Regions from separate parts of the Pseudomonas sp. PK-RTE-24 genome, predicted to be linked through region 1. Evidence: predicted binding sites of a transcription regulator. Region 1 holds the regulator's gene; the other holds the start of a gene.

Evidence for each region. Region 1 encodes sigma-54, which starts transcription at its own class of promoters, with help from an activator protein. Its sites were predicted from a motif close to ANTGGCATNNANNTTGCTNT; they were not measured.
Region 2: a site for sigma-54 is predicted at 13,293-13,312, ahead of ACV8MC_RS25585 (flagellar hook-length control protein FliK). Genes of this name have one in related genera too.

Annotation. Positions count from the first base shown of each region.
Region 1 covers NZ_CM133224.1:528,208-543,822, reverse strand. The annotation lists gene pmbA (metalloprotease PmbA) at 1-885, shown strand, start outside; partial or broken gene ACV8MC_RS02490 (FagA protein) at 1,138-1,218, shown strand; gene ACV8MC_RS02485 (hypothetical protein) at 1,356-1,796, shown strand; gene ACV8MC_RS02480 (superoxide dismutase) at 1,798-2,409, shown strand; gene ACV8MC_RS02475 (ZIP family metal transporter) at 2,439-3,332, shown strand; gene ACV8MC_RS02470 (HPr family phosphocarrier protein) at 3,367-3,642, opposite strand; gene rapZ (RNase adapter RapZ) at 3,658-4,515, opposite strand; gene ptsN (PTS IIA-like nitrogen regulatory protein PtsN) at 4,518-4,982, opposite strand; gene hpf (ribosome hibernation-promoting factor, HPF/YfiA family) at 4,994-5,302, opposite strand; gene ACV8MC_RS02450 (RNA polymerase factor sigma-54) at 5,376-6,866, opposite strand; gene lptB (LPS export ABC transporter ATP-binding protein) at 7,033-7,758, opposite strand; gene lptA (lipopolysaccharide transport periplasmic protein LptA) at 7,758-8,303, opposite strand; gene lptC (LPS export ABC transporter periplasmic protein LptC) at 8,290-8,862, opposite strand; gene ACV8MC_RS02430 (KdsC family phosphatase) at 8,871-9,395, opposite strand; gene ACV8MC_RS02425 (KpsF/GutQ family sugar-phosphate isomerase) at 9,395-10,369, opposite strand; gene ACV8MC_RS02420 (ATP-binding cassette domain-containing protein) at 10,642-11,451, shown strand; gene mlaE (lipid asymmetry maintenance ABC transporter permease subunit MlaE) at 11,451-12,248, shown strand; gene mlaD (outer membrane lipid asymmetry maintenance protein MlaD) at 12,248-12,715, shown strand; gene ACV8MC_RS02405 (MlaC/ttg2D family ABC transporter substrate-binding protein) at 12,727-13,380, shown strand; gene ACV8MC_RS02400 (STAS domain-containing protein) at 13,377-13,682, shown strand; gene ACV8MC_RS02395 (BolA family protein) at 13,798-14,037, shown strand; gene murA (UDP-N-acetylglucosamine 1-carboxyvinyltransferase) at 14,060-15,325, shown strand; gene hisG (ATP phosphoribosyltransferase) at 15,454-15,615, shown strand, end outside.
Region 2 covers NZ_CM133224.1:5,688,020-5,703,634, reverse strand. The annotation lists gene fliS (flagellar export chaperone FliS) at 1-108, shown strand, start outside; gene ACV8MC_RS25650 (flagellar protein FliT) at 120-416, shown strand; gene ACV8MC_RS25645 (sigma-54 dependent transcriptional regulator) at 589-2,064, shown strand; gene ACV8MC_RS25640 (sensor histidine kinase) at 2,175-3,386, shown strand; gene ACV8MC_RS25635 (sigma-54-dependent transcriptional regulator) at 3,392-4,774, shown strand; gene fliE (flagellar hook-basal body complex protein FliE) at 4,903-5,232, shown strand; gene fliF (flagellar basal-body MS-ring/collar protein FliF) at 5,247-7,034, shown strand; gene fliG (flagellar motor switch protein FliG) at 7,027-8,046, shown strand; gene fliH (flagellar assembly protein FliH) at 8,051-8,857, shown strand; gene fliI (flagellar protein export ATPase FliI) at 8,847-10,205, shown strand; gene fliJ (flagellar export protein FliJ) at 10,212-10,661, shown strand; gene ACV8MC_RS25600 (STAS domain-containing protein) at 10,852-11,157, shown strand; gene ACV8MC_RS25595 (ATP-binding SpoIIE family protein phosphatase) at 11,163-12,866, shown strand; gene ACV8MC_RS25590 (Hpt domain-containing protein) at 12,897-13,244, shown strand; gene ACV8MC_RS25585 (flagellar hook-length control protein FliK) at 13,350-14,717, shown strand; gene fliL (flagellar basal body-associated protein FliL) at 15,056-15,559, shown strand; gene fliM (flagellar motor switch protein FliM) at 15,569-15,615, shown strand, end outside.

The sequences.
Region 1 (15,615 bases):
AACGCCGACGGCACCACCCTCAGCACCCATCAGGGCTGCCGGGTTTATGGCAACAGCCACGGTTTCATCGGCGGTTACGCGTCGACCCGGCACAGCCTGAGTTGCGTGATGATCGCCGAAGCTGACGGGCAGATGCAGCGCGATTACTGGTATGACGTCAATCGCCAGGGCAGTCTGCTCGCCGATCCGGTGAGCATCGGCCAGCGTGCCGCGCAACGGGCGGCGAGCCGTCTGGGCGCGCGGCCGGTGCCGACCTGCGAAGTGCCGGTGCTGTTTTCCGCCGAACTGGCGGGCGGTCTGTTCGGCAGCTTCCTCTCGGCAGTATCCGGCGGCAGCCTGTATCGCAAATCGTCGTTTCTGGAAGGCACACTGGGGCAGAAGCTGTTCCCGGAATGGCTGACCATTGATGAGCGTCCGCATCTGATGCGTGCCATGGGCAGTGCTTCCTACGACGGTGATGGCCTGGCGACTTACGCGAAACCGTTCGTCGAAAAGGGCGAGTTGGTCTCCTACATCCTCGGCACCTATTCCGGACGGAAACTGGGCATGCCGAGCACCGCCAACGCGGGCGGGGTGCACAACCTGTTCGTCACCCATGGCGACGAGGATCAGGCAGCACTGCTCAAGCGCATGGGCCGGGGATTGCTGGTCACCGAGTTGATGGGCCATGGCCTGAACATGGTCACCGGTGACTATTCGCGCGGCGCTGCGGGCTTCTGGGTGGAAAACGGCGAGATCCAGTTCGCCGTGCAGGAAGTGACCATCGCCGGCAACATGCGTGACATGTTCAAGCAGATTGTCGCAGTGGGTAATGATCTGGAACTGCGCAGCAACATTCGCACCGGGTCTGTGTTGATCGAGCGGATGACTGTCGCCGGCAGCTAAGCCGCGAATCCGCCAACAAAAAAAGGCGCGCCATCCGTTGTGGATGGCGCGCCTTTTTTATTCGCTTCGCACAAATCCCCTGTGGGAGCGAGCCTGCTCGCGAAAGCGGTGGATCAGTTGCAAATGTGCTGGCTGACACGGCGCATTCGCGAGCAGGCTCGCTCCCACAAATGAACAGCGCAAACTCGAACGCTTGTTTTGGTTCTCATTATCATCTAATAATAAATCTCATTTCCGGACGAGTCACGGATCATGAGTTCTGCCTTGCACGAGCAGCCCTACCTCGAAAGCCGGCGCTGGATGAGTCGCCAGATCCGTTGCGCGCTAACGCCTGCAAGGAAGGCTGTGCGGTGATCGACGTCGCCCTGGAACACACCCGCCTGTCGCGCAGCCAGCTGAAAGAGTTGCTCAACCCCGAGAAACTCACCGCCGGCGGCGTGTAAACCCCGCAACCGCTTTGGAGGCTCATCATGGAGCACTGGAAACGCACGATCGAACGGGCCAATCGCTGCTTCATGCTGGGCGAACTGATCGACGCCCGCGAGGCTTACCTGCAAGCCCTGGCCCTGGCGCAAGTGTTGTTCGAACGCTGGGCGGATGCCGACGAAGCGGTGGCGGCCTGCGTCGTCTCACATCACAACCTGGCTGACCTGCATCTGCGCCTGAACCAACCGGAGGAGAGCGCCGAATATCTCTGTGCCATCCATCAACGTTTGTTGCAGACCATGCAGGACGAGCGCTTGCGTCCGGCCCTGCGTGAGGCGGCGCTGCGCCAGAGCAGCAAGACCTATGTCGAACTGTTGAACTTCATCAGCGAGCACGGCGAATACCCACGCACCCAGCGCCTGCTGCATCCGGACACCGGCAATGCCCGCCGCGCCTCAACTTCTCATCAGTATGGAGTCCATTGAAATGGCTTTTACCTTGCCTGCCTTGCCTTACGCCTACGATGCCCTCGAGCCGCACATCGATGCGCAGACCATGGAAATCCATTACACCAAGCATCACCAGACCTACATCAACAACCTCAACGCCGCCGTGGAAGGCACCGAGTTCGCCGAGTGGCCGGTGGAAAAACTCGTCGCCAGCGTGCAGCAACTGCCGGAAAAACTTCGCGCGGCGGTGATCAATCAGGGCGGCGGCCACGCCAACCATTCGCTGTTCTGGGAAGTGATGGTGCCCAACGGTGGCGGCAAGCCCAGCGGCGCGCTGGCCAAGGCCATCGACGAGCAACTGGGCGGACTCGACAGTTTCAGGGAAGCGTTCACCAAAGCCGCGCTGACCCGTTTTGGCAGCGGCTGGGCGTGGCTGAGCGTGACACCGGAGAAAAAACTGGTCGTGGAAAGCAGCGGCAACCAGGACAGCCCGTTGATGAACGGCAACACCCCGATCCTTGGCCTCGATGTCTGGGAGCACGCTTACTACCTGCGTTACCAGAACCGTCGCCCGGAATACATCAACGCGTTCTACAACGTGATCAACTGGCCGGAAGTTGCTGCGCGCTATCAGGCCGCACTGGTTTAAGCCTTCAATAAAAACAATCAGGGCTGACTATGGGCACGGAAACACTGGCGATTGGCAGTGGGCGCATGTTTCGTTACGCGGTGGGTTCGCTTTTGCTGTTGGCGGGTATGACTTTACTGGTCGCCCACGCTTTGCAATGGCTGAATCTGGAACCGAGGCTGTTACGTGCCTTGCAGGGCGGTGCCATCTGCGCCTTGGGCACGGCGCTTGGCGCGGTGCCGGTGCTGGTGATCCGCCGCATGCCGCAGGCACTCAGCGACACCTTGCTGGGATTTGGTGCCGGGGTGATGCTGGCGGCGACGGCGTTTTCGTTGATCGTGCCGGGCATAGCTGCAGCTGAGAGCCTTGGCCTGACGCCGTGGGCCGCCAGTGGCCTGATCTGCTTCGGCATCCTGCTCGGTGCGTTCGGTCTGTATCTGGTGGATCGGCGCATTTGCGGTGCCTCGCCGGAAATGCTCGTCGGCACGCTGGAGCATCCGGTAATTCCACCGCGAATCTGGCTGTTCGTGTTCGCCATCATCGCGCACAACATTCCGGAAGGCATGGCGGTTGGCGTATCTGCCGGAGGCGGGATGGCGGACGCCGACAGTCTGGCGATGGGCATTGCGTTGCAGGATGTGCCGGAAGGACTGGTGATTGCTCTGGTGCTGGCCGGGGCGGGAATGTCGCGGGTCAGGGCGTTTCTGATCGGCGCGGCGTCGGGGCTGGTCGAACCGATATTTGCGCTGCTGTGTGCGTGGCTCGTGAGTCTGGCTCAGGTGCTGTTGCCGTTGGGGCTGGCACTGGCGGCGGGGGCGATGTTGCTGGTGGTGACCCACGAAGTGATCCCGGAATCGCGCCGTCATGGGCATGACAAGCTGGCCAGTCTGGGCCTTCTGATCGGGTTTTGTCTGATGATGGTGATGGATACGGCGTTGGGGTGAATGGAGGCGAGGAACAGTGTCCCCGCCTCGAGGATTATTCACCTTCGTCGAAATACCTTTCGATCAGATCGACCAATGCGTCCATGGCTTCCTGAGCCTGTTCGCCTTCGGTGCTCAAATGGATCTTGGTGCCTTTACCCGCCGCGAGCATCATCATTGCCATGATGCTCTTGCCGTCGACAGTCGTTTCAGGTGTGCGTCCCACTCGGATCGTGCAGTCTGGATACTGACCCGCCACGCCGACAAATTTGGCCGATGCCCGGGCATGCAGGCCCAGCTTATTGATGATTTCGATTTCACGAGCAGGCATCGCGGTGTAAATCCTTTAGGTGAGGTCGCGGTGGCGAACCTGGACGTTCTTCAGGGTTTTCTGCAGGGCCTGACCCAGTCGTTCGGTCAGGTAGACGGAGCGGTGATGCCCGCCGGTGCAGCCAATGGCAATGGTGACGTAGGCGCGGTTGCTGGCGGCGAAGCGTGGCAGCCACTTGTTCAGGTAGGCGTAGATGTCCTGATACATTTCTTCGACATCCGGCTGCTGCGCCAGGTACTCGGCCACCGGTGCATCAAGGCCCGACTGAGCGCGCAGCTCCGGTTTCCAGTACGGATTGGGCAGGCAGCGCACGTCGAACACCAGGTCGGCGTCGACCGGCATGCCGCGCTTGAAGCCGAACGACTCGACCAGAAACGCCGTACCGGGCTCCGGTTGATTCAACAGGCGCAACTTGATGGTGTCGCGCAGTTGATACAGATTCAGACTGGTGGTGTTGATCTTCAGGTCGGCCAGATCGGCGATCGGACCGAGCAGGGCGGTTTCGTCGTGAATCGCCTCGGCCAGTGAGCGATTGGCGTTGCTCAGCGGGTGACGACGACGGGTCTCGGAAAAACGCTTGAGCAGGGTTTCTTCATCGGCGTCCAGGTACAGCACATCGCACTTGATATGCTTGGCACGCACGTCTTCGAGCAACTCAGGGAAACGTGACAGATGGCTGGGCAGGTTGCGCGCATCGATCGACACGGCGACCAGCGGCTGCGCCAGTTCTGTGTGAATCAGCGCTCGCTCGGCCAGTTCCGGCAGCAAACCGGCCGGCAGATTGTCGATGCAGTAGTAGCCGTTGTCCTCAAGGACATTCAGGGCGGTACTTTTACCCGAGCCCGAACGGCCACTGACAATGATCAAACGCATGATTAGTGCCCGTTCTGCTCGTCCAGTACGACCTGGTACAAGGCTTCATTGCTCGGAGCGCTGCGCAATTTGTCGCGCACTTCCTTGCGGTCGAGCATGCTGGCGATCTGGCGCAACAACTCCAGATGCGCGTCGGTTGCGGCTTCCGGGACCAGCAGTACGAACAACAGGTCCACCGGAGCGCCGTCGATGGCGTCGAAATCGATCGGGGCTTCGAGGTGCAGCAGGGCGCTCACTGGCCCCGCGCAGCCCTTGAGGCGGCAGTGGGGAATGGCGATGCCGTTGCCAAAACCGGTGGAGCCGAGTTTTTCACGGGCGATCAGCGCCTCGAAGACATCCTGCATCGCCAGATCCGGCACTTCGCGGTGGATCAGGTTGGCAATCTGTTCGAGGGCTTTTTTCTTGCTGCCGCCCGGCGCGTTCACTTGGGAACGGCCGGGGGTCAGGATGGTTTCAAGTCGGATCATGGATAGGGGTGTTAACGACCGGTCGCGCCCTGGAGGAGGCTCTGGGTCTTTTCCTTATGCTTTTTGAGTTGGCGATCCAGCTTGTCGGTAAGTGAGTCGATCGCAGCGTACATGTCGGTATCTTCTGCGTTTGCGACCACTTCACTGCCGGGGATATGCAAGGTGGCTTCGATCTTCTGTTTCAGCTTTTCGACGCACATCGTGACCTGCACGTTGGTGATCTTGTCGAAATGTCGCTCCAGTCGCTGGAGTTTTTCCTCGATGTAGGAACGCAGAGGTTGGGTCACTTCCAGTTGGTGTCCACTGATGTTGACTTGCATACAGCTTCTCCTTCGTTGCCAGTGCATAAAGCGGCAGGCCGAAAAGCCTGCCACTGGAACGCTGTAACGTGGCTTACATCAACCGCTTGCGTTCGCTCGAAGGCGCGATTCCGAGGGATTCGCGGTACTTGGCGACGGTGCGGCGAGCCACCTGAATGCCTTGTGCCTCCAGTAAACCAGCGATCTTGCTGTCACTCAACGGCTTTTTCTGATTTTCCGCAGCGACCAGTTTCTTGATGATCGCGCGGATCGCCGTGGACGAGCATTCGCCGCCTTCGGAGGTGCTGACGTGGCTGGAGAAAAAGTATTTCAGCTCATAAATACCGCGCGGGGTATGCATGAATTTTTGTGTGGTCACCCGGGAAATCGTCGATTCGTGCATGCCGACCGCTTCGGCGATGTCATGCAATACCAACGGCTTCATTGCTTCGTCGCCGTACTCGAGGAAGCCGCGCTGATGTTCGACGATCTGCGTGGCCACTTTCATCAGGGTTTCGTTGCGGCTCTGCAGGCTCTTGATGAACCAGCGGGCCTCCTGCAACTGGTTGCGCATGAAAGTGTTGTCGGCGCTGGTGTCGGCACGCTTCACAAAACCGGCGTACTGGGCGTTGACGCGCAGGCGAGGCACCGATTCCTGGTTCAGCTCGACCAGCCAGCGCTCGTTGTCCTTGCGCACGATCACGTCGGGAATGACGTATTCGGCTTCGGTCGACTCGATCTGTGAGCCGGGACGCGGATTGAGGCTCTGCACCAGTTCGATGACCTGGCGCAGCTCGTCTTCCTTGAGCTTCATCCGGCGCATCAACTGGCTGTAATCGCGGCTGCCGAGCAGGTCGATGTAATCGGCGACCAGACGCTTGGCCTCGGTCAGCCACGGCGTCTTCGCGGGCAGCTGGCGCAATTGCAGCAGCAGGCATTCGCTGAGGTTGCGTGCGCCGATACCGGCGGGCTCGAATTGCTGGATGCGATGCAGGACAGCTTCGATTTCGTCGAGCTCGATGTCCAGTTCCGGGTCGAACGCTTCAAGAATCTCTTCGAGTGTTTCGTCCAGATAGCCCTGATTGTTGATGCAGTCGATCAGAGTCACGGCGATCAGGCGATCGGTGTCGGACATCGGTGCCAGGTTCAGTTGCCAGAGCAGATGGCTTTGCAGGCTCTCGCCGGCCGACGTGCGGGTGGTGAAATCCCACTCATCGTCATCGCTGCTCGGCAGGCTGCTGGCGCTGGTCTGGTAGACGTCTTCCCAGGCAGTATCCACTGGCAGTTCGTTGGGGATACGCTCGTTCCAATCGCCATCCTCGAGGTTATCCACCGTCGGGGCGGTTTCCTGGTAGGAGGGTTCCTGGATTTCGGCGGGCTTCTGTTCGGCGTTGTCGGCCAGCGGATCGGCATTGTCGAAGTCGTCGCCTTCTTCCTGGCGCTCGAGCATCGGATTGGATTCCAGAGCCTCCTGGATCTCCTGTTGCAGGTCCAGGGTCGACAATTGGAGCAGGCGGATGGCCTGTTGCAGCTGCGGTGTCATCGTCAGCTGCTGGCCCATTCTCAAGACTAGCGATGGTTTCATGGCAGGGGCTTAACACCTTATTCGCCGGCGCTTTGCGCCATCCACTACAGGGCGCCGAAGCGCCAAACTTAAGCAAATTATATGCCTGAAACTGAAGTGTTTGCCTAGAGCGCTGTAACAATTAAAGCGGATAAATGCGCCTTGAATCGATACAGCGCTGTCGCGCTTACAGGCGGAACTCGTGACCCAGATACACTTCCTTGACCAGATCGTTGGCCAGGATGGTCTCGGCATCGCCTTCAGCGATCAGTTGACCGTCGTTGACGATGTAAGCGGTTTCGCAGATATCCAGCGTCTCACGCACGTTGTGGTCGGTGATCAGCACACCGATGCCCTTGGCCTTGAGGTGATGGATGATCTGCTTGATGTCGCCGACCGAGATCGGGTCGACACCGGCGAACGGTTCGTCGAGCAGGATGAACTTGGGTGCAGTGGCCAGGGCGCGAGCGATTTCCACCCGGCGACGCTCACCGCCGGACAGGCTCATGCCGAGGTTGTCGCGGATGTGGCTGATGTGGAATTCCTGCAGCAGGCTTTCCAGCTCCTTGCGACGACCGGCCTTGTCCAGCTCCGGACGGGTCTCGAGGATCGCCATGATGTTGTCGGCGACCGACAGTTTGCGGAAGATCGACGCTTCTTGCGGCAGATAGCCGATACCGGCCTTGGCGCGGCCGTGCATCGGCTGGTGGCTGACGTCCAGATCATCGATCAGCACACGGCCCTGATCTGCCTGCACCAGGCCAACGATCATGTAGAAGCACGTAGTCTTGCCGGCGCCGTTCGGGCCGAGCAAGCCGACGATCTGCCCGCTGTCGATCGACAGGCTGACGTCACGCACGACCTGGCGGCTTTTATAGGCCTTGGCCAGATGCTGAGCTTTCAGAGTTGCCATTACTGGGATTTCTCTTCGGTTTTCTTCTTCGGCTGGATCACCATGTCGATGCGCGGACGCGATTCGGTGACCTTGCTGCCCGTGGCGCGACCGGCGCTGGCCAGTTTCTTCACGGTGTCGTAGACGATTTTTTCGCCCTGGGTGACGTTGTTATCCTTGTCGATAACCTTGGCCTTGTCGATCAGCACCACCCGGTTCTGCTGGGCGTGGTATTGAATCGTCACGCCGTAGCCCTTGACCGGGTTGGCGTCGCCCTGGGTCTGCAACTGCTCGAAGTAAGCCAGGTTGCCTACCGAGGTCACCACGTCGATGTCGCCATTGGGCGCGCGCGTCATGGTCACGGTGTTGCCTTTAACGATCATCGAGCCTTGGGTAATGATCACGTCACCTTTATAGGTGGCGATGCCATTCTTGTCGTCCAGTTGGGCGTCGTCGGCCTGAATGCGGATAGGCTGCTGCTGATCGTTCGGCAGGGACCAGGCGCTCGCGCTTCCCAGTGCTGCGCCCAGACTGAGCAAAATAGGGAGGGTTTTAACGAGCCTCATACTGTCCTCTTACGTTCGATTGCAGGTGTATCCTGCTGTCCTTCAGGTACGCTTTCATTCCGACGCCAGTCGATACGCCGCCAGCGCCCTCGATTCTAACGGGTTGCGCGGTCTGCGCATATTCTTGCTGCGGGAACACGGTCATGCGGGTGCTGGTGATCAGGGTGCCGCGCTGTTTCTCATCGGTGCGCTGTACGCGTACCGAATCGATCAATTCAACTTCGGTGCCGCCCGAATTCACTTCGCCGCGCTCGCTGGTCACGTGCCACGGGAAGTCGGTGCCGCGGTACATGTTCAAATCAGGCTTGGTTACCAGAGTGACATCGGTGGCCTTGACGTGCTCGGCCTTGTCGGAGGTCATCTCGTACTGCACCTTGCCGTCGGGCAGGTATTGAATGGTATGCGTGTTGGTCGCGTACCAGTCGATCGGATTCTCGGCGGCCGAGACCGGCGGCTTGTCGAGGAAGCGCTCCGGGCTGATGTTCCAGTAGCCGACCGCAGCGAAAATCGCCGCGATGCAGCCGAACAGCAGGAAATTGCGAAACTTTTTGCTAAACATGGTCAGGCTCACAGGTACGCGGCGTTGGCCGCTTCGAGGCGGCCCTGGGCGCGCAGGATCAATTCGCAGAATTCGCGGGCGGCACCTTCGCCGCCACGGGCGCGGGTAACGCCGTGGGCGTGTTCGCGGACGAAATCGGCAGCGTTGGCCACCGCCATGCCCAGCCCTACACGGCGGATCACCGGCAAGTCTGGCAGATCGTCACCGAGATAGGCGACTTCTTCATAGCTTAGGCCCAGTTGCGCGAGCAGACCGTCGAGTACCACCAGTTTGTCCTCGCGCCCCTGAAACAGATGCGGGATGCCGAGGTTTTTCGCGCGGCGCTCGACCACCGGGGTCTTGCGACCACTGATGATCGCCGTCTGCACGCCGGCATTCATCAGCATCTTGATGCCCTGGCCGTCGAGCGTGTTGAAGGTCTTGAACTCGCTGCCGTCTTCGAGGAAGTACAGGCGCCCGTCGGTGAGCACACCGTCGACGTCGAACACTGCCAGTTTGATCGCTTTGCCGCGTTGCAGCAGATCGTTGCTCATTACATGACTCCTGCGCGCAGCAGATCGGAGAGGTTGAAGGCGCCGATCGGGCGATCCTCCTCGTCGACGACTACCAGGGCGTTGATTCGATGGTCTTCCATGATTTTCAGGGCTTCGGCGGCGAGCATGTCGGGCCGGGCGGTCTTGCCGTGTGCAGTCATCACCTGGTCGATGGTGGCGCTGCGGATGTCGATGGCGCGATCCAGCGTGCGGCGCAAATCACCGTCGGTGAAGATCCCGGCGAGCTTGCCATCGGCCTCAATAATAGCGGTCATGCCCAGACCCTTGCGGGTCATTTCCATCAGCGCGTCCTTGAGCAGGGTACCGCGTTGTACCTGCGGCAGCTCCTGTCCGGCGTGCATGACGTTTTCGACTTTCAGCAGCAGGCGACGGCCAAGGGCACCGCCAGGATGCGAGAACGCGAAATCTTCAGCGGTGAAACCACGAGCTTCCAGCAGCGCCACGGCCAGGGCATCGCCCATGACCAGTGCGGCCGTGGTCGAAGAGGTCGGTGCCAGATTCAGCGGGCAGGCTTCGTGCTCGACATGCACATTGAGATTGACCTCGGCAGCCTTCGCCAATGGCGACTGTGGATTGCCGGTGACGCTGATCAGCTGGATACCCAGGCGTTTGATCAATGGCAGCAGCGTTACGATTTCGTTGGTCGAGCCGGAGTTCGACAGGGCCAGAATCACATCGTCGCGGGTGATCATGCCCATGTCGCCGTGGCTGGCTTCGGCCGGATGCACGAAAAACGCAGGAGTACCGGTGCTGGCCAGGGTGGCGGCGATCTTGTTGCCGACGTGCCCGGATTTGCCCATGCCGACCACGACCACACGGCCCTTGCTGGCCAGAATCATCTCGCAAGCGCGTACGAAATCGGCGTCGATATGGGCCATCAAGCCTTGGACGGCTTCCACTTCGAGGCGGATGGTGCGTTGTGCCGATTGAATCAGGTCGCGGGTTTTGCTCATGTCAGAATCGTATGGGCCGATGAAAAGGCGGCGATTATAGCGGTTATGTGGCAAAGCCTCACGCAAGTTCGACGTGCTTTGTCATTACTGGTTACCAAAACCCTCTGAAACTCGCTCAGGCCCTCTTCGGTCGGCGATCTTGGCCGGGTTCTCGCTTGGGCGCTCAGCCTTTGGAGTGATATAGTTCGCCGCCAGTTCGGCCTGCCCGGGATGCAGGTGTTTCCGAGGAAAGTCTGGCATCCCAGTGAGAGGCTGCATCGCAAGGAGTTTAGATGAGTGCCGATAACGCCTACGCGGTCGAGCTGAAGGGAGTCTCCTTCAAGCGCGGTGCGCGGAGCATTTTCAATAACGTCGATATCCGCATCCCGCGCGGCAAGGTCACCGGCATCATGGGGCCTTCCGGCTGCGGCAAGACTACGCTGCTGCGCCTGATGGGCGCGCAGTTGCGGCCGTCCGGCGGCGAAGTCTGGGTCAACGGGCAGAACCTGCCGACGCTGTCGCGCAGTGATCTGTTCGATGCGCGCAAGCACATGGGCGTGCTGTTTCAGAGCGGTGCGCTGTTCACCGACCTCGATGTGTTCGAGAACGTGGCCTTTCCGCTGCGGGTGCACACGCAACTGCCGGAAGACATGATTCGCGACATCGTCCTGCTGAAATTGCAGGCCGTGGGGCTGCGTGGCGCCATCGACCTGATGCCGGACGAACTGTCCGGCGGCATGAAGCGCCGCGTGGCGCTGGCCCGGGCGATTGCCCTCGATCCGCAAATTCTCATGTACGACGAGCCCTTCGTGGGCCAGGACCCGATCGCCATGGGCGTGCTGGTGCGCCTGATCCGCCTGCTCAACGATGCACTGGGAATCACCAGCATCGTGGTCTCGCACGACCTGGCGGAAACGGCGAGCATTGCCGACTACATCTATGTCGTGGGCGATGGTCAGGTGCTGGGGCAGGGCACGCCGGATGAGCTGATGAATTCGGATGACCCGCGTATCCGTCAGTTCATGACCGGTGATCCCGATGGCCCGGTGCCGTATCACTTTCCAGCGACGGATTACCGCGCAGATCTTCTGGGGAAGCGTTGATGCGCAGAATTTCATTGATGGAACGCGTGCGTCGGTTCGGCGAATCGGCGATCGACGCGGTCGCGGTGTTTGGTCGGGCGACCCTGTTCCTGTTTCACGCCCTGCTGGGCCGTGGCGGTATCAGCGGTGGGTTCGGCCTGTTGGTCAAGCAACTGCATTCGGTCGGCGTCATGTCGCTGGTGATCATCGTGGTCTCCGGCATTTTCATCGGCATGGTCCTGGCGTTGCAGGGCTTCAGCATTCTTTCCAGCTATGGTTCAGAGCAGGCGGTGGGGCAGATGGTCGCCCTGACACTGCTGCGTGAACTGGGGCCGGTGGTCACGGCGTTGCTGTTTGCCGGCCGGGCCGGTTCGGCGTTGACCGCCGAGATCGGCAACATGAAATCCACCGAGCAGCTGTCCAGCCTGGAAATGATCGGTGTCGATCCGCTCAAGTACATCATTGCCCCGCGCCTGTGGGCCGGCTTCATTTCCCTGCCGGTGCTGGCGATGATCTTCAGCGTCGTCGGCATCTGGGGCGGTTCGTGGGTCGCAGTCGACTGGCTGGGCGTTTATGAAGGCTCGTACTGGGCGAACATGCAGAACAGCGTCAACTTCACCAGTGATGTGCTCAATGGCGTGATCAAAAGTGTCGTTTTCGCCTTTGTGGTGACCTGGATCGCCGTATTCCAAGGCTATGACTGTGAACCCACTTCCGAGGGGATCAGTCGTGCCACCACCAAGACCGTGGTGTTTGCCTCGCTGGCAGTGCTCGGCCTGGACTTTATTCTGACCGCTTTGATGTTTGGAGATTTCTGATGCAAAACCGCACCCTGGAAATCGGTGTCGGCCTGTTCCTGCTGGCAGGGATCCTGGCTTTGCTGCTGCTCGCCTTGCGCGTCAGCGGCCTGTCTCCGACTTCGTCCACCGACACTTACAAGTTGTATGCGTATTTCGACAATATCGCCGGTCTGACGGTCAGAGCCAAAGTGACCATGGCCGGTGTGACCATCGGCAAGGTCACCGCTATTGATCTGGATCGCGACAGCTTCACCGGTCGGGTCACGCTGCAAGTGGATAAAAAGGTCGACAACCTGCCGGTCGATTCGACTGCATCTATCCTCACCGCGGGTCTGCTGGGCGAGAAATACATCGGTATCAGCGTCGGTGGTGAAGACACCCAGTTGAAAGACGGTGGAACCATCCACGACACGCAGTCGTCACTGGTACTGGAAGACCTGATCGGTAAATTCCTGCTCAATACCGTTAGCAAAGACGCCAAATGAGGAGCTTTTGAATGATCTCTATCTTGCGACGTGGCCTGTTGGTGTTGCTCGCGGCCCTGCCGTTGATGGCTAACGCTGCACCGGGGCAATCGGCTCATGACCTGATTCAGGACACCACGAACCGGATGCTTGCCGACTTGCAGGCAAATAAAGAGAAGTACAAGCAGGATCCGCAGGATTTCTATGCGGCGCTCAACAGCATTGTGGGGCCGGTGGTGGATGCCGAGGGCATCTCCAAAAGCATCATGACCGTGAAGTATTCGCGCAAGGCCACGCCTGAGCAGATGCAGCGCTTTCAGGAAAACTTCAAGCGCGGTCTGTTCCAGTTCTATGGCAACGCTCTGCTGGAATACAACAACCAGGGCATCACGGTTGATCCGGCCAAAGACGAATCGGGCGACCGCACCAGCGTCAACATGACCGTCAAGGGCAGCAATGGCGCGATCTATCCGGTGCAGTACACGCTTGAGAAGATCAGCGGCGAGTGGAAGCTGCGTAACGTGATCATCAACGGCATCAACATCGGCAAGCTGTTCCGTGACCAGTTCGCCGACGCCATGCAACGCAATGGCAACGATCTGGACAAGACCATCGATGGCTGGGCCGGTGAAGTGGCCAAGGCCAAGCAGGAAACCGACAAAGCCGCCGCGAAGCCAGCGCAATGAGTGAGGCGGCAGTTCGTATGAGTGATGTCGACGAGCTGGTGCTCAGCGGCGTGCTGGATTACCGCACCGGGCCTGAGCTGCGCAAGGAAGGGCAGGCGCTGATCAAGTCGAGCAAGGCGTCCGCGCTGGTCATCGATTGTTCGGCGGTGCAGAAGTCCAGCAGCGTCGGCCTGTCGTTGCTGCTGTGCTTCATGCGCGATGCGCAGGCGGCCGGCAAGGCAGTCAGCATCCGTGCGATGCCTGATGACATGCGCGAAATCGCTCAGGTCAGTGAACTGACCGAGCTGTTGGCGCAACCCTGAACCATCATCTATAAAGAAGCCCCCCGTCAGAGTCCTGCGTTGCGGGGTTCGCAGGCGCGGGGCTTTTTTGTATGATGTCCGACCCGTGCGCACAGGGCGCCGATTGAGGTTGAGCATGCAGGCCGTAGAAGTGAAGAGCTTCCTTGAAGGAAAGCTGCCAGGAACGCTGGTAGAAGTTGAAGGCGAAGGCTGCAACTTCCAGCTGAACGTGATTAGCGATGAACTGGCGGCGTTGAGCCCGGTGAAGCGTCAGCAGCAGGTCTATGCCCATTTGAACCCATGGATCACCGATGGCAGCATCCATGCGGTCACTATGAAATTTTTCAGCCGCGCGGCCTGGGCCGAGCGCACCTGAGCCCTAGGGCGTCGAGATACTAATGGATAAATTGATTATTACCGGTGGCGCTCGTCTTGATGGCGAGATCCGCATTTCCGGCGCGAAGAACTCCGCCCTGCCGATTCTGGCCGCGACCTTGCTGTGCGATGGCCCGGTCACCGTTGGCAACCTGCCGCACCTGCACGACATCACCACCATGATCGAGCTGTTCGGGCGCATGGGCATTGAGCCGGTAATCGACGAGAAGCTCAGCGTCGAAATCGACCCGCGCACCATCAAGACCCTGATCGCGCCGTACGAACTGGTGAAAACCATGCGTGCGTCGATCCTTGTGCTCGGCCCGATGGTCGCGCGTTTCGGTGAAGCCGAAGTCGCACTGCCTGGCGGTTGCGCCATCGGTTCGCGTCCGGTCGACCTGCACATCCGCGGTCTGGAAGCCATGGGCGCGGTCATCGACGTCGAAGGCGGCTACATCAAGGCCAAGGCACCTGAAGGTGGTTTGCGCGGCGCGCACTTCTTCTTCGACACCGTCAGCGTGACCGGTACCGAGAACATCATGATGGCCGCTGCACTGGCCAAAGGCCGCAGCGTGTTGCAGAACGCCGCGCGCGAACCTGAAGTGGTCGACCTGGCGAACTTCCTCAATGCCATGGGCGCCAAGGTTTCCGGCGCCGGCACCGACACCATCACCATCGATGGCGTCGAGCGTCTGGGTTCGGCGTTCTACAAGGTCATGCCTGACCGTATCGAAACCGGCACCTATCTGGTCGCTGCTGCCGTGACCGGTGGCCGCGTGAAGGTCAAGGACACCGATCCGACCATTCTCGAAGCGGTGCTGGAAAAGCTGCGTGAAGCCGGTGCGGAAATCACCTGCGGTGAAGACTGGATCGAGCTGAACATGCACGGCAAGCGCCCGAAGGCGGTCAACGTGCGCACCGCGCCGTACCCGGCGTTCCCGACTGACATGCAGGCGCAGTTCATCTCGCTCAATGCCATTGCCGAAGGCACTGGTGCGGTGATCGAGACGATCTTCGAAAACCGCTTCATGCACGTGTACGAGCTGCACCGCATGGGCGCGCATATCCAGGTTGAAGGCAACACTGCCATCGTCACCGGTATCGAGAAGCTCAAGGGCGCGCCAGTCATGGCCACCGACCTGCGCGCATCGGCCAGTCTGGTGATCTCGGCGCTGGTTGCCGAAGGCGACACGCTGATCGACCGCATCTACCACATAGACCGTGGTTACGAGTGCATCGAAGAAAAACTGCAAATGCTGGGTGCCAAGATCCGTCGCGTTCCGGGCTGATCGCTGCATCGGGACACAGGGACGTGTCCGCTGAATTCGTTTCGAGTCGAGGGTGTACGCACCCTCGATGTGTGTCCGGCGCCGATTGCGACCGGGCATGAGTACCTTGATAAGGACTGACGTTTCCCATGTTGACCATCGCACTGTCCAAGGGCCGCATCCTTGACGACACCCTGCCGCTTCTCGCTGAAGCGGGCATCGTGCCGACCGAGAATCCGGACAAGAGCCGCAAGCTGATCATTCCCACGACCCAGGACGACGTGCGTCTGCTGATCGTGCGTGCCACCGAC
Region 2 (15,615 bases), 690 kb from region 1:
GCGAACATCAGCAGCGATCCCCGTGTACTCGACGAAGTCGCCGGCCTGCTGACCACGGTCAAAGAAGGTTGGGACGCCATCGCGCCCGTGCCGGCTCCGCAGTTCTGAAGGAGATCACCATGAGTCTTGTATTGCAGCGAATTGCCGATACCCGTGAAGCGTTGGTCGGAGCATTGGCCGAACGAAACTGGCAAGCCATCGGCGAGCTGGATCTGGCTTGCCGTTCCTGCATGGAAGACGTCATGGCGGAAGCTTCGCTGGACGAAGTTGCGTTACGCGATAACCTTGAAGAGCTGCTATTCGTCTACAAAGAGCTTCTCGAGGTGGCAATGGGCGAGCGGCAGGCGATAGCCAACGAGATGTCGCAGATCACCCAAGCGCAAAAGGCTGCAAAGGTTTACCATCTGTTTGGTTGATTAACCGTCAGTTGAACCAGAGATGTGCGCCATAAATTTGACTGTGCACGGTTTTTTGACTTAACTAGTGGCTATTATCAGGTTTAGGGCGTCTACAGGCACAAGGTGTCCTGCAAGCGTCTCGCTTGCCCCATTTTTCGGGCATTGAGTTGACTAGGGAAGTTGCTATTGCATGTGGCGTGAAACCAAAATTCTGCTGATCGATGACGATAGCGTCCGCCGCCGCGACCTGGCGGTGATTCTAAATTTTCTTGGCGAAGAAAATTTACCCTGCGGCAGCCATGACTGGCAGCAGGCAGTCGGCTCTTTGTCGTCTAGTCGTGAAGTCATTTGCGTACTGATCGGGACCGTTAATGCTCCTGGCGCGCTTTTGGGCTTGCTAAAGACACTCGCAACCTGGGATGAGTTCCTTCCGGTTTTGTTAATGGGCGATAATTCTTCCGTTGACCTGCCTGAAGACCAGCGTCGCCGCGTGCTGTCGACCCTGGAAATGCCGCCCAGCTACAGCAAATTGCTCGATTCGCTGCATCGCGCCCAGGTCTATCGCGAAATGTACGACCAGGCCCGCGAACGCGGCCGTCATCGCGAACCCAATCTTTTCCGCAGTCTTGTCGGCACCAGCCGTGCGATTCAGCACGTCCGGCAGATGATGCAGCAAGTGGCCGACACCGACGCCAGCGTGCTGATCCTCGGCGAGTCCGGCACCGGCAAGGAAGTGGTCGCGCGCAACCTGCACTACCACTCCAAACGCCGCGACGCGCCATTCGTGCCGGTCAACTGCGGGGCGATCCCGGCAGAGCTGCTGGAAAGCGAACTGTTCGGCCACGAGAAGGGCGCCTTCACTGGCGCGATCACCAGCCGTGCCGGGCGCTTTGAGCTGGCCAACGGCGGCACGCTGTTTCTCGACGAAATCGGCGACATGCCGCTGCCGATGCAGGTCAAGCTGCTGCGCGTATTGCAAGAGCGCACCTTCGAACGCGTGGGCAGCAACAAGACCCAGAGCGTCGACGTGCGCATCATTGCCGCAACGCACAAGAATCTCGAAAGCATGATCGAGATCGGCTCGTTCCGTGAAGACCTCTACTATCGCCTGAACGTGTTCCCGATCGAGATGGCGCCGCTGCGTGAGCGCGTCGAAGACATCCCGCTGCTGATGAACGAACTGATCTCGCGCATGGAGCACGAGAAGCGCGGTTCGATCCGTTTCAACTCGGCGGCGATCATGTCGCTGTGCCGTCACGGCTGGCCGGGCAACGTCCGCGAACTCGCCAACCTGGTCGAGCGCATGGCGATCATGCACCCGTACGGGGTGATTGGCGTGGTCGAGTTGCCGAAGAAATTCCGCTACGTCGACGACGAAGACGAGCAGATGGTCGACAGCCTGCGCAGCGATCTGGAAGAACGCGTTGCCATCAACGGTCATACGCCGGACTTCAGCGCCAACGCGTTGCTGCCGCCGGAAGGTCTCGACCTCAAGGACTACCTCGGTGGCCTGGAGCAGGGCCTGATTCAGCAAGCGCTGGACGATGCCAATGGCATTGTCGCCCGTGCCGCTGAGCGTCTGCGTATTCGTCGCACCACCCTGGTCGAGAAGATGCGCAAGTACGGCATGAGCCGGGCTGGAGGAGATGAACAGGCGGATGATTGACGCCTGTTTTTCAAGCGCTTCATTTATAAGCGGTTTTTTTTAGGCACGGGTATTGCTACAGCCCTCGCAACGTTCCGTTTCACTGACGGTCAGCCAAGCGAGAGAGCCCAATGCCCCAAGCCGCCCAGATCTCTTCTGCCTCCAATATCGTGGGGCAACCCTCGTCCGTAGAGCAGGCAAGTCGTCAGGGACTTGAGCAGGCCTTCCAGCTGTTCAACCAGATGTCGAGCCAGCTGACCGACTCCTACAGCCTGCTCGAAGCGCGGGTCACCGAACTCAAGGGTGAGCTGGCCGTGGTCAGCGCCCAGCGCATGCAGGAGCTGGCGGAAAAAGAACGCCTGGCCAATCGCCTGCAAAACCTCCTCGACCTGTTGCCCGGCGGCGTCATCGTCATCGACGGCCACGGTCTGGTGCGCGAAGCCAATCCTGCCGCCATCGATCTGCTCGGCTCGCCACTCGAGGGCGAACTCTGGCGCCATGTGATCGCGCGCTGCTTCGCTCCCCGTGAAGACGACGGTCATGAAATCTCCTTGAAAAACGGTCGACGCCTGTCGATTTCCACCCGCTCGCTGGATGCCGAGCCGGGGCAGTTGGTGCTGCTCAACGACTTGACGGAAACACGTCATCTGCAAGACCAGTTGGCGCGCCACGAACGTTTGTCATCGCTGGGGCGCATGGTCGCCTCGCTGGCCCACCAGATTCGCACGCCGCTGTCCGCCGCTTTGCTCTACGCCAGTCATTTGACTGAACAGCAACTGCCAGTGGAAACCCAACAACGCTTTGCCGGCCGCTTGAAAGAGCGTCTGCACGAACTCGAACATCAAGTGCGCGACATGCTGGTGTTCGCTCGCGGTGAATTGCCGCTGACCGACCGCCTCATGCCCGGTGCCTTGATGCAGTCGCTGCAGGCTGCGGCGCTGACCCATGTGCAGGACCTGCCGATCCGCTGGCAGTGCGACAGCCATGCCGGTGAGTTGCTGTGCAACCGCGACACGCTGGTCGGCGCGCTGCTGAATCTGATTGAAAACGCCATTCAGGCCAGCGCTGGCGAAGCGCGCCTGAAAGTGCATTGCTACACCAGAGGCAACACCCTGCGTCTGTGTGTCAGCGACAGCGGCAGCGGCATTGAGCCGACAGTTTTGGCGCGCCTCGGCGAGCCTTTTTTTACTACCAAGGTCACCGGCACCGGCCTCGGCCTGACCGTGGTCAAAGCGGTGGCCCGTGCGCATCAGGGAGAATTGACCCTGCGTTCGCGAGTCGGGCGCGGCACTTGCGCGCAGGTCAGTCTGCCGCTGTTTTCCGCTGCACAAGGAGTTGAATAAACGTCATGGGCATCAAGGTGTTGCTGGTCGAGGATGACCGTTCGTTGCGCGAGGCGCTGGCCGATACGCTGCTGCTCGCCGGCCACGACTATCACGCCGTCGGCAGCGCCGAAGAAGCGCTGACGGCCGTCGCGCAGCAAGCTTTCAGCCTAGTGGTCAGCGACGTCAACATGCCGGGCATGGACGGTCATCAATTGCTTGCGTTGCTGCGCGCACGCCAGCCGCAATTGCCGGTGCTATTGATGACCGCCCACGGCGCCGTCGAGCGTGCGGTCGATGCGATGCGCCAAGGCGCGGCGGATTATCTGGTCAAGCCGTTTGAGCCCAAGGCATTGCTCGATCTGGTGGCGCGACATGCGCTGGGCTGCATTGATGCTGGCGAAGCGGAAGGCCCCGTCGCCGTTGAACCGGCCAGTGCGCAGTTGCTTGAGTTGGCGGCGCGGGTTGCGCGCAGTGATTCGACTGTCCTCATCTCCGGCGAGTCCGGCACCGGTAAAGAAGTGCTGGCGCGCTATATCCACCAGCAATCGCGACGGGCGAGCCAGCCGTTTATTGCGATCAACTGCGCGGCGATCCCCGACAACATGCTCGAAGCAACACTGTTCGGCCATGAGAAGGGCTCGTTCACCGGCGCCATCGCCTCGCAGGCCGGCAAGTTCGAGCAGGCGGACGGCGGCACCATTCTGCTCGATGAAATTTCCGAAATGCCACTGGGCCTGCAAGCGAAGCTGCTGCGCGTTCTGCAAGAGCGGGAAGTGGAGCGAGTGGGCGCGCGCAAGCCGATCAGTCTGGACATTCGCGTGGTCGCCACGACCAACCGTGATCTGGCCGGCGAAGTGGCGGCGGGGCGTTTTCGCGAAGACCTGTTTTACCGCTTGTCGGTTTTTCCCTTGGCCTGGCGTCCACTTCGCGAGCGCACTGCCGATATCCTGCCGCTGGCGGAAAAATTGTTGGCCAAACACGTCAATAAAATGAAGCACGCAGCAGCCAAGCTGTCCCCCGAAGCTCAAGCTTGTCTGACCGCGTACCCGTGGCCGGGCAACGTGCGGGAGTTGGACAACGCGATTCAGCGCGCGTTGATTCTGCAGCAGGGCGGTTTGATTCAGCCGCAGGATTTCTGCCTGAGCGGTGCGGTGACATTTGCGCCGTTGCCGATCACGGCACCGGTGATCCGCGAGGTGGAAATCGAGGCGGATTCTTCCGGCGCGCTGGGCGATGACCTGCGCCGCCGGGAGTTTCAGATGATCATCGACACCCTGCGCGCCGAGCGTGGCCGACGCAAGGAAGCTGCCGAAAAGCTCGGCATCAGCCCGCGCACCCTGCGCTACAAACTGGCGCAAATGCGCGATGCCGGGATGGACGTCGAAGGCTATCTGTTCGCCACCTGATCGATGCTGCAAAACATTCCAGATGCTTTTCTCAGAAGGGTGCCCATGAGCTGGCACCCTTGTTGCTAATACCTGTGTACCCGCCGAGTGAGTGTCAAAAAATTGCGGGCCGCCCAAGAGAGTAGACCATGAGCCAAGGTATTGAATTTAATCGGTTGATGATGGACATGCAGGCCATGAAAGTGGATGCCATGTCTGCGCGTAAATCGACTGCCGCTGTCCCTGAAATCGCGGGCAGCAGCTTTTCCGACATGCTCGGTCAGGCGATCAATAAAGTCAGCGATACCCAGCAGGCGTCGACTCAACTGGCCAACGCGTTCGAGATCGGCAAGAGCGGTGTCGACCTGACTGACGTCATGATTGCGTCGCAAAAAGCCAGCGTGTCGTTCCAGGCTCTGACCCAGGTGCGCAACAAGCTGGTCCAGGCTTACCAAGACATCATGCAGATGCCGGTTTAAGGGCGAAATAAGTCATGGCAGAAGCAGTCGCTGATAACGTTCCGGCCAAGGCCACCCCGATCGACGGCAAACCGCCGCTGTTCGGCCTGTCCTTTCTGGAAAACCTTTCCCAGATGACCGTGCTGCGTCAGGTCGGCCTGTTGGTCGGTCTGGCGGCGAGCGTGGCGATTGGCTTTGCCGTGGTGCTGTGGTCGCAGCAGCCGGATTACCGTCCACTGTACGGCAGCCTTGCCGGCATGGACGCCAAGCAGGTCATGGAAACCCTGGCCGCCGCTGACATTCCCTACAACGTAGAACCCAATTCCGGCGCCTTGCTGGTCAAGGCCGACGACCTGTCCCGTGCGCGGATGAAACTCGCTGCCGCTGGTGTCACTCCCAGCGACGGCAACATCGGTTTCGAAATCCTCGACAAGGAACAGGGTCTGGGCACCAGCCAGTTCATGGAAGCGACCCGTTATCGTCGCGGCCTCGAAGGCGAACTGGCGCGGACCATCTCCAGCCTGAACAACGTCAAGGGTGCCCGCGTGCACCTGGCCATTCCGAAGAGTTCGGTGTTCGTCCGTGACGAGCGCAAACCGAGCGCTTCGGTACTGGTCGAGCTGTACAGCGGGCGTTCGCTGGAGCCGGGTCAGGTGGTGGCGATCATCAATCTGGTCGCGACTTCCGTGCCCGAGTTGAGCAAATCGCAGATCACCGTCGTCGATCAAAAGGGCAACCTGCTCTCCGATCAGGCGGAGAACTCGGAAATGACCATGGCCGGCAAGCAGTTCGATTACAGCCGCCGCATGGAAAGCATGCTCACCCAGCGCGTGCACAACATTCTGCAACCGGTACTGGGCAACGATCGTTACAAGGCTGAAGTCTCCGCCGACGTCGATTTCAGTGCCGTCGAATCGACTGCCGAGCAGTTCAACCCGGACCAACCGGCGTTGCGCAGCGAGCAGTCGGTCAACGAACAACGCACCGCCAGCAATGGCCCGCAAGGTGTGCCGGGTGCCCTGAGCAACCAGCCGCCGTCGCCTGCCTCGGCGCCGCAGACCACCGGTGGCACCGCCGCACCGGCCGGAATGATTCAGCCAGGTCAGCCTTTGGTTGATGCCAACGGCCAGCAGATCATGGACCCGGCCACCGGCCAGCCGATGCTCGCACCGTACCCGGCGGACAAGCGTCAACAATCGACCAAGAACTTCGAGCTCGACCGTTCGATCAGCCACACCAAGCAGCAGCAGGGCCGTCTCAATCGCCTGTCGGTGTCGGTGGTGGTCGACGATCAGGTCAAGATCAACCCGGCCAACGGTGAAACCAGCCGTGCGCCGTGGAGCGCCGACGAATTGGCGCGCTTCACCCGTCTGGTGCAGGACGCCGTCGGTTTCGACGCCAGCCGTGGCGACAGCGTCAGCGTGATCAACATGCCGTTCTCCGCCGAGCGCGGCGAAGTGATTGCCGATATTCCGTTCTACTCCCAGCCTTGGTTCTGGGACATCGTCAAACAAGTGCTGGGTGTGCTGTTCATCCTCGTACTGGTGTTTGGTGTGCTGCGTCCGGTGCTCAACAACATCACCGGCGGTGGCAAAGGCAAGGAGCTGGCCGGTCTGGGCAGCGACGTGGAACTCGGTGGCATGGGCGGCCTGGACGGCGAACTGGCCAACGACCGCGTGAGCCTCGGTGGTCCGCAGAGCATTCTGTTGCCGAGCCCGAGCGAGGGTTATGACGCGCAGCTGAATGCAATCAAGAGTCTGGTAGCTGAAGACCCGGGTCGCGTGGCTCAGGTCGTGAAAGAGTGGATTAACGCAGATGAGTGATAACCGAGCCGCCACCGTCAAACTGACCAAGGTCGACAAAGCCGCGATTCTGCTGCTGTCCCTGGGTTCGACCGATGCTGCGCAAGTGTTGCGCCACATGGGGCCCAAAGAGGTTCAGCGCGTCGGCGTGGCCATGGCGCAGATGGGCAACGTCCATCGCGAACAGGTCGAGCAGGTGATGAGCGAGTTCGTCGACATCGTCGGCGATCAGACCAGCCTCGGCGTCGGATCCGACGACTACGTACGCAAGATGCTCACCCAGGCCCTGGGCGAAGACAAGGCCAACGGCCTGATCGACCGCATCCTGCTCGGCGGCAACACCAGTGGCCTCGACAGCCTGAAATGGATGGAGCCGCGCGCAGTCGCCGACGTCATCCGTTATGAGCACCCGCAGATCCAGGCGATCGTGGTCGCGTACCTCGACCCGGATCAGGCCGGTGAAGTGCTCGGCAACTTCGACCATAAAGTGCGTCTGGACATCATCCTGCGCGTCTCGTCGTTGAACACCGTGCAACCGGCCGCCTTGAAAGAACTCAACCAGATTCTCGAGAAACAGTTCTCCGGCAACTCGAATGCCTCGCGCACCACCTTGGGTGGCATCAAGCGTGCGGCCGACATCATGAACTTCCTCGACAGCTCGATCGAAGGCCAGCTCATGGACTCGATCCGCGAAGTCGACGAAGACCTGTCCGGTCAGATCGAAGACCTCATGTTCGTGTTCAACAACCTTGCCGACGTCGACGACCGTGGCATTCAGGCCCTGTTGCGCGAAGTCTCTTCCGATGTGCTGGTGCTGGCCCTCAAGGGCTCGGACGAGGGCGTCAAGGAAAAGATCTTCAAGAACATGTCCAAGCGTGCCGCCGAACTGTTGCGCGACGACCTCGAGGCGAAAGGCCCGGTGCGCGTCAGCGACGTCGAAACCGCGCAGAAGGAAATCCTCACCATTGCCCGTCGTATGGCCGAAGCCGGCGAGATCGTGCTCGGTGGCAAGGGCGGCGAGGAAATGATCTAAGCCCATGGATAAGCCTGACGAGTCTGTGACGGATCTGATCCGCGCCCGCGATGTTCGTGGTTTCGAATCCTGGGCGCTGCCCAGCTTCGACCCGCCGAAACCGGAACCCGAGCCGGAACCCGAGCCCGAACCGCCGGAAATGGAAGAAGTGCCGCTGGAAGAAGTCCAGCCACTGACCCTGGAAGAACTCGAAAGCATCCGTCAGGAGGCTTACAACGAGGGCTTCGCCATTGGTGAAAAGGAAGGTTTTCACAGCACCACGCTGAAGGTGCGTCAGGAAGCAGAAACGGCGCTGGCGGCGAAAATCGCCAGCCTCGAGCTGTTGATGGCCAACCTGTTCGAACCGATCGCCGAGCAAGACACCCAGATTGAAAAGTCGCTGGTCGACCTCGTGCAGCACATCACCAAGCAGGTGATCAAGCGCGAACTGGCCATCGATTCAACGCAGATCGAACACGTCATGCGCGATGCCCTCAAGCTGTTGCCGCTGGGCGTGGAAAACGTGCGCCTGTACGTTAATCCGCAGGATTTCGCCCAGGTCAAAGCCCTGCGCGAACGCCACGAAGAAACCTGGCGCATCGTCGAGGACGAGTCGCTGTTGCCGGGCGGTTGCCGGGTTGAAACCGAGCACAGCCGAATCGACGCCAGCGTCGAGTCACGGGTGACCCAGGTCATGGCCAAGCTGTTCGACCAATTGCATGAGCAGGCTCTGCATCCGGCAGCGCCTGACTTGAGTCTGGACATTCCTGAAGACACCCCAGCGGCTGTCGACTCTGACGAGCCGCGCGCGGACGCCAGCGATGCGCCTTGAACGCACCAGTTTCGCCAAGCGCCTGAGCACCTACGCCGAGGCCACCGAGATTGCCGGCGCGCCGATCCTTGAAGGTCGGCTGCTGCGCATGGTTGGCCTGACCCTCGAAGCCGAAGGCCTGCGCGCCGCCATGGGCACCCGCTGCATGGTGATCAATGACGACAGCTACCATCCGTCTCAGGTGGAAGCGGAAGTCATGGGTTTTTCCGGCAGCAAAGTCTTTCTGATGCCGGTCGGCAGCGTCGCCGGCATTGCCCCGGGCGCGCGCGTGGTGCCGCTGGCCGATACCGGTCGTTTGCCGATGGGCATGAGCATGCTCGGCCGTGTTCTTGACGGTGCCGGCCGCGCGCTGGACGGCAAGGGTGGCATGAAGGCCGAAGACTGGGTGCCGATGGACGGCCCGACCATCAACCCGCTCAACCGTGATCCGATCAGCGTACCGCTGGATGTCGGCATCCGTTGCATCAACGGTTTGCTGACGGTCGGCCGTGGCCAGCGTCTGGGTCTGTTCGCCGGTACCGGTGTCGGTAAATCGGTGCTGTTGGGCATGATGACCCGCTTCACCGAAGCCGACATCATCGTCGTCGGCCTGATCGGTGAGCGTGGTCGCGAAGTTAAGGAATTCATCGAGCACATCCTCGGTGAAGAAGGCCTCAAACGCTCGGTAGTGGTTGCCTCGCCAGCGGACGATGCACCGCTGATGCGTATGCGCGCGGCGATGTATTGCACGCGCATCGCCGAGTATTTCCGCGACAAGGGCAAGAACGTTCTGCTGCTGATGGACTCGCTGACCCGTTTCGCCCAGGCCCAGCGGGAAATCGCGCTGGCCATCGGCGAACCGCCAGCAACCAAGGGTTATCCGCCCTCGGTGTTCGCCAAACTGCCGAAACTGGTGGAGCGCGCCGGTAATGCGGAGAAGGGCGGCGGTTCGATCACGGCGTTCTACACCGTATTGTCCGAGGGCGACGACCAGCAGGACCCGATTGCCGACTCGGCGCGTGGCGTGCTCGACGGCCACATCGTCCTGTCGCGGCGCCTCGCCGAGGAAGGCCACTATCCGGCGATCGACATCGAAGCCTCGATCAGCCGGGTAATGCCAGCAGTGGTTTCGCCGGATCACATGCAGCGCGCGCAGTATTTCAAGCAGCTTTGGTCGCGCTATCAGCAGAGCCGTGATTTGATCAGCGTCGGTGCCTATGTGGCCGGTGGCGATCGCGAGACCGATCTGGCGATTTCCCTGCAACCGCAGTTGGTCAGGTATCAGCGCCAGGGCCTCAACGACAAAATCAATCTGGGTGAAAGCCAGGCCTATCTGGAAACCCTGTTCGCCCCTGCGGCGGGCGGGTAACCGGCCATGGCCGTCAGCCGCGCCGCGCGCCTGGCACCGGTGGTGGACATGGCCGAGAAGGCCGAGAAAGCCGCCGTGCAGCGCCTCGCCTACTTTCAGGGCCAGGTCAAAGTTGCCGAAAGCAAACTGGCCGACCTCAATGCCTTTCGTCTGGATTACTCGCAGCAGTGGATCGTGCGCGGCAGCACCGGCGTGACCGGGCAATGGCTGCTGGGTTTTCAGGGCTTTCTGGCGCAACTCGACACCGCCGTCGACCAGCAACGGCAGAGCCTGGTCTGGCACCAGAACAAGCTCGACAAGGCGCGTGAGGAATGGCAGCAGGCGTTTGCCCGCGTCGAGGGTTTGCGCAAACTGGTGCAGCGCTATCGTGATGAAGCGCAACGCCTGGAAGACAAGCGCGAGCAGAAGCTGCTCGATGAACTGTCGCAGCGTCTGCCACGGCGTGATGCCTTCTAAACCTCACCGCCAAACCCTGTGGGAGCGAGCCTGCTCGCGAAAGCGCCGTGTCAGTCAATCCTGTAGTCAACTGACAGAATGCTTTCGCGAGCAGGCTCGCTCCCACACTTGTTCCACTGTTGCGCCTTGCCCCAACCCTATCCAGGTGCTAAACCTTGTACAGGTTCGTCAATGACAAGGAAGCCAGTCAATGTCAGTCGTTACAGAAGTCTCTCCAGACCAGAAAAAGCTCACGATCGCCGTCAAAGGCCGGTTCGATTTTGGTCGCCATCAGGAATTTCGCGAGTCGTATGAACGGCTCCCACACAAACCCGAATCCATCGTGGTCGATCTCAAAGAGGCCACTTACCTCGACAGCTCCGCGCTGGGCATGCTGCTTCTGCTGCGTGATCACGCCGGTGGCGACGAGTCGGATATCCGCGTCGTCAACAGCAGCTCCGATGTGAAGAAAATCCTCGCGATTTCCAACTTCGACAAACTCTTCGACATCAGTTGACGCCCATGCAGGCGCAAGAGTCGCTGACTATCCTTATCGCCGAAGACAGTGCCGCCGACCGGCTGCTGCTGTCGACCATTGTCCGCCGTCAAGGTCATCAGGTGCTGACGGCGGCCAATGGTGCGGAGGCGGTCGAATGCTTCCAGCAGCAACAACCCGATCTGGTATTGATGGACGCGCTGATGCCGGTGATGGACGGCTTCGAAGCGGCGCGGCAGATCAAGGCGCTGGCGGGTGAAGCGTTGGTGCCGATCATCTTCCTCACCTCGCTGACCGAGAGTGAAGCGCTGGCCCGTTGTCTGGAGGCTGGCGGTGACGATTTTCTGGCGAAGCCGTACAACCAGGTGATACTCGCCGCCAAAATCAAGGCGATGGATCGCTTGCGTCGCCTTCAGGCCACGGTCCTGCAGCAGCGCGATCTGATCGCGAAACATCATGACTATCTACTGAACGAACAACGCGTGGCCAAAGCGGTGTTCGACAAGGTCGCGCATTCCGGGTGCCTGAGTGCGCCGAACATTCGGTACCTGCAATCGCCGTATGCGCTGTTCAACGGTGACTTGTTGCTGGCGGCGTACACGCCTGCCGGTGACATGCACGTCATGCTCGGCGATTTCACCGGGCATGGCTTGCCGGCAGCGGTGGGGGCGATGCCGCTGGCCGAAGTGTTTTATGGGATGACCGCCAAGGGCTATGGCCTGGCCGAAACCCTGCGCGAGATGAACGCCAAGCTCAAGCGCATCCTGCCGGTGGACATGTTCTGCTGTGCCACCTTGCTCAGTCTGAGTTTCCAGAGCCGTTCGGTGGAGGTGTGGAATGGTGGCATGCCCGACGGTTACCTGCACCGCATGGCCAGCGGCGAGCGTGTGCCCTTGCCGGCGCGGCATTTGCCCCTTGGGATTCTCAGCGCGCAAGCCTTCGATGACCGTACGGATGTGTATCCGATGGCCGTCGATGATCGAGTGTTTCTGTTATCGGACGGGGTGATCGATACCTGCGATGCCAATGACCAGTTGTTCGGCGTCGAACGCTTGCAGCAGGTGTTTGCGGCGAACCGTGAGCCGGATCGGTTATTCGAGGATATCGAGCAAGCGTTGCGCGATTTTCGCGGACAGGCCCGTGATGACGTAAGCATGGTCGAAGTCAGTCTGCTCGAGTCGGCGCAGGCCCACGGCGCAGCGCCGGTGTATTCCGACAGCGGCCAGTCGTGCCCGCTGGACTGGTCGGCCAGTTTCGAGTTTCGCGGCGCCACGCTCAGGCGCTTCAATCCATTGCCGTTCCTCTTGCAGTTGCTGCTTGAGGTGCATGGCCTGCGCGCGCAAAGCGGGGCGCTGTACAGCGTGCTCGCCGAGTTGTATTCCAATGGGCTGGAGCATGGCGTGCTCGGGCTGGACTCGAGCCTCAAACGCGATGCGGCAGGTTTCGCCCGCTACTATGAAATGCGCGCGGCGCGGTTGGAGGCGCTGCAAGACGGTTTCGTGCGAGTGCATTTGCAGGTCCAGCCGCAAGGCGAGGGTGGGCGGCTGGTCATTCGTGTCGATGACAGTGGCAAGGGGTTTGATGTGGCGCGGGTCATGGAAAGGCCCGTGGATAACGTCCGCTTGTCGGGACGCGGCATCGGTCTGGTCCGGCAACTGGGGCGCAACGCCAGTTGGTCGGACCAAGGTCGTAGTGCCAGCGTGGAGTTTTTCTGGGAGATTGAGGCATAATCCGCCCATTCTTGATCAAGGAGTGAGCAAGTGACAGACCCACATGTAAATCGCGAAGTCCTCGATACTTTGCGCGAGGTGATGGAGGACGGCTATACGGAATTGCTGGAGACTTTTCTGGCAGATTCGCAAAGCCGCCTGCACGAGTTGCAGGACAGCACCAGCGCCAAAGCGCTTTCCGATGTAGCGCATAGCTTCAAGGGCAGCGCCAGCAACATGGGCGCGGTTCGACTGGCCGAGTTGTGCCAGGACCTGGAGTCGAACGCGAAGGACAAAAGCCCGGAAGCGCTCGCTCAGCTAGTCGCCGATATCCATTCTGAATTCGCCGAAGTACGTCCGGTGTACGAAAGCGAAAAGCACCACGCCCACATCCACTGAAGCTGCCGTCCGGCGCTTTTCGCAAGTGTCTGGCCAAACTGGCCCGGCACTTGCAGTCAACTTGCTCAACTGTACCTACGATCCCAGTGCAGCGGAGACCGTGTCATGCCTGCGACCCCCAACATTCTTCTTCAGACCGCCGCTCAGGCCAAGGCGCAAGCCGCCTCTGCCAAATCGTCGGCAATGGCCGCAGACGCCGGGGACAAGGCCTCCAGCTTCGCCAAAGTGTTTGCCGATCAGGCGCCGGCCAAGCCCGCCGTGAGCGCTGACAATTCAGTCAGGCCGGCACGCGATAAGGTCGCGGACAGCAGCGGCAAAAAGGATATCGGCAAAGATCAATCTGCCGCGCCCCAGCCAGCAGTTGCCGATAGCGGCAAAGCGTTGCCTGCCGACAAAGCGGCGGCGAGCGACGACGCGACTGCCACTGCCGATGACACCGCTGAAACCATACAACCCCCTGTGGCCGATGCCGCGCCTGTAGACCCGGCCCTTGATCCGGCCTTGGCGCAAGTCGTTCAGCCGTTGGTGGCAGCGCCTGTGGTGCAAACGCCAACAGTCGCCACGCCAGCCCAGCCGGAAACCGAAACGCCTGCACTGGCGGTCGTGTCGGGCATGGTCAAAGATCCGGCGGCAACCGACAGCGATTTCGATCCATCGGCCGACCCGCTCGACTCGATGCCGGCCGTGCGCATGGCGATGGAGCAGGGCGGGCATATTTCCGCCGCCAGTCAGGCGCAACCGAAAGCCACGCCTGCTCAAGCTCAGGCTGACGGTGAATTGACCGCCGCGCAGAACTTTGCCGCCGGCATGGCCAGCATGCTCGACGTGCAGGCCGACAAGGACAGCACCAGTCAGGGCGGCGAACAAGCTTTCAGCGGGCTGATCGACGATGGTCTGAAGGATCTGAAATCGGCTACCAGCGACACTCGCGTCGATGACTTCGCCAACCGTCTGGCGGCACTGACCCAGGCCGCTACGCCGAAAACCGCCAATGCGCTGCCGGTGAATCAGCCGATCGCCATGCACCAGAGCGGCTGGACCGAAGAAGTGGTCAACCGCGTCATGTACCTGTCCAGCGTCAACCTGAAGGCCGCCGACATTCAGTTGCAGCCGGCGGAGCTTGGGCGTCTGGATATCCGCGTGAACATGGTTCCCGATCAGCAGACCCAGGTCACCTTCATGAGCGCACACCCAAGCGTGCGTGAAGCGCTCGACAGCCAGATGCACCGCCTGCGCGACATGTTCAACCAGCAGGGCATGGGCCAGGTGGATGTCAATGTCGCCGACCAGAACCGTGGCTGGCAGGGGCAGCAAGGTCAGGAACAGGCGCAGCAGGGGCAGAGTGGCCGGACCAGCGCTGCGGGTGGCCGCTTGGATTCGGCGGATGAGGAATTGGCACCGGCTACTGTCGCTGAAGTGGCGGCGCAGACTACCAGCGTAATTGGCAGCAGCGCGGTCGACTATTACGCCTGAGCAAATCAAGAGCCCCCTCACCCTAGCCCTCTCCCAGAGGGAGAGGGGACCGATTGGGGAATCTTGAAGAACTACGCCGACCTGAACGAGCATCGCTGAATCCGTTCGACATTCGGCGACCTGTTGATTCCCGCCCTGAACTTGCAATCACCTCGGTTGTGCAGGTCGATGTCCAGCCCCATTACATCTCGGTCGGCCCCCTCTCCCTCAGGGAGAGGGCTGGGGTGAGGGTGCTTTTGACTTTAGCGTCGTTCTCGACCTCCGACACTTCTGGCATAACACTTGCTCTTGCCTTGCCGTGCGACTGTGAAACCCCCGATTAGTGACGGATTATTGGCATGGCGAAGAGCGAAGCTGCAGCAGTAAAAGACCCCGCAACCAAAGGCAAACTCAAGCTGATCATCGTGATCGTGCTGGCGTTGCTGGTGGCCATTGGTGCATCCGTCGGGGCGACCTGGTTCTTCATGCATGGCGCGCAGAGCAAGCCTGCCGAGGCCGCTGAAGCAGCGCCGGTCGGCAAGCAGGCGGCGATTTTCGAGCCGATGGCGCCGGCCTTCGTGGCCAACTACAACCAGAACGGCCGTCAGCGCTACATGCAGGTGAGCATCACCATGCTGGCGCGTAATCAGGCCGATCTGGACGCGCTCAAAGTGCACATGCCGGTTATCCGCAACAACCTGGTAATGCTCTTCTCCGGTCAGGATTTCGCCACACTGGCGACCCCGGTCGGCCAGGAGATGTTGCGCCAGAAGGCCACCGCCAGCGTCCAGGAAGTGGCGCAGAAAGAACTGGGCAAAGTGGTCATCGAACAGTTGCTTTTCACTAATTTCGTACTGCAGTAGGAACACGACATGGCCGTGCAGGATCTGCTGTCCCAGGATGAAATCGATGCGCTGCT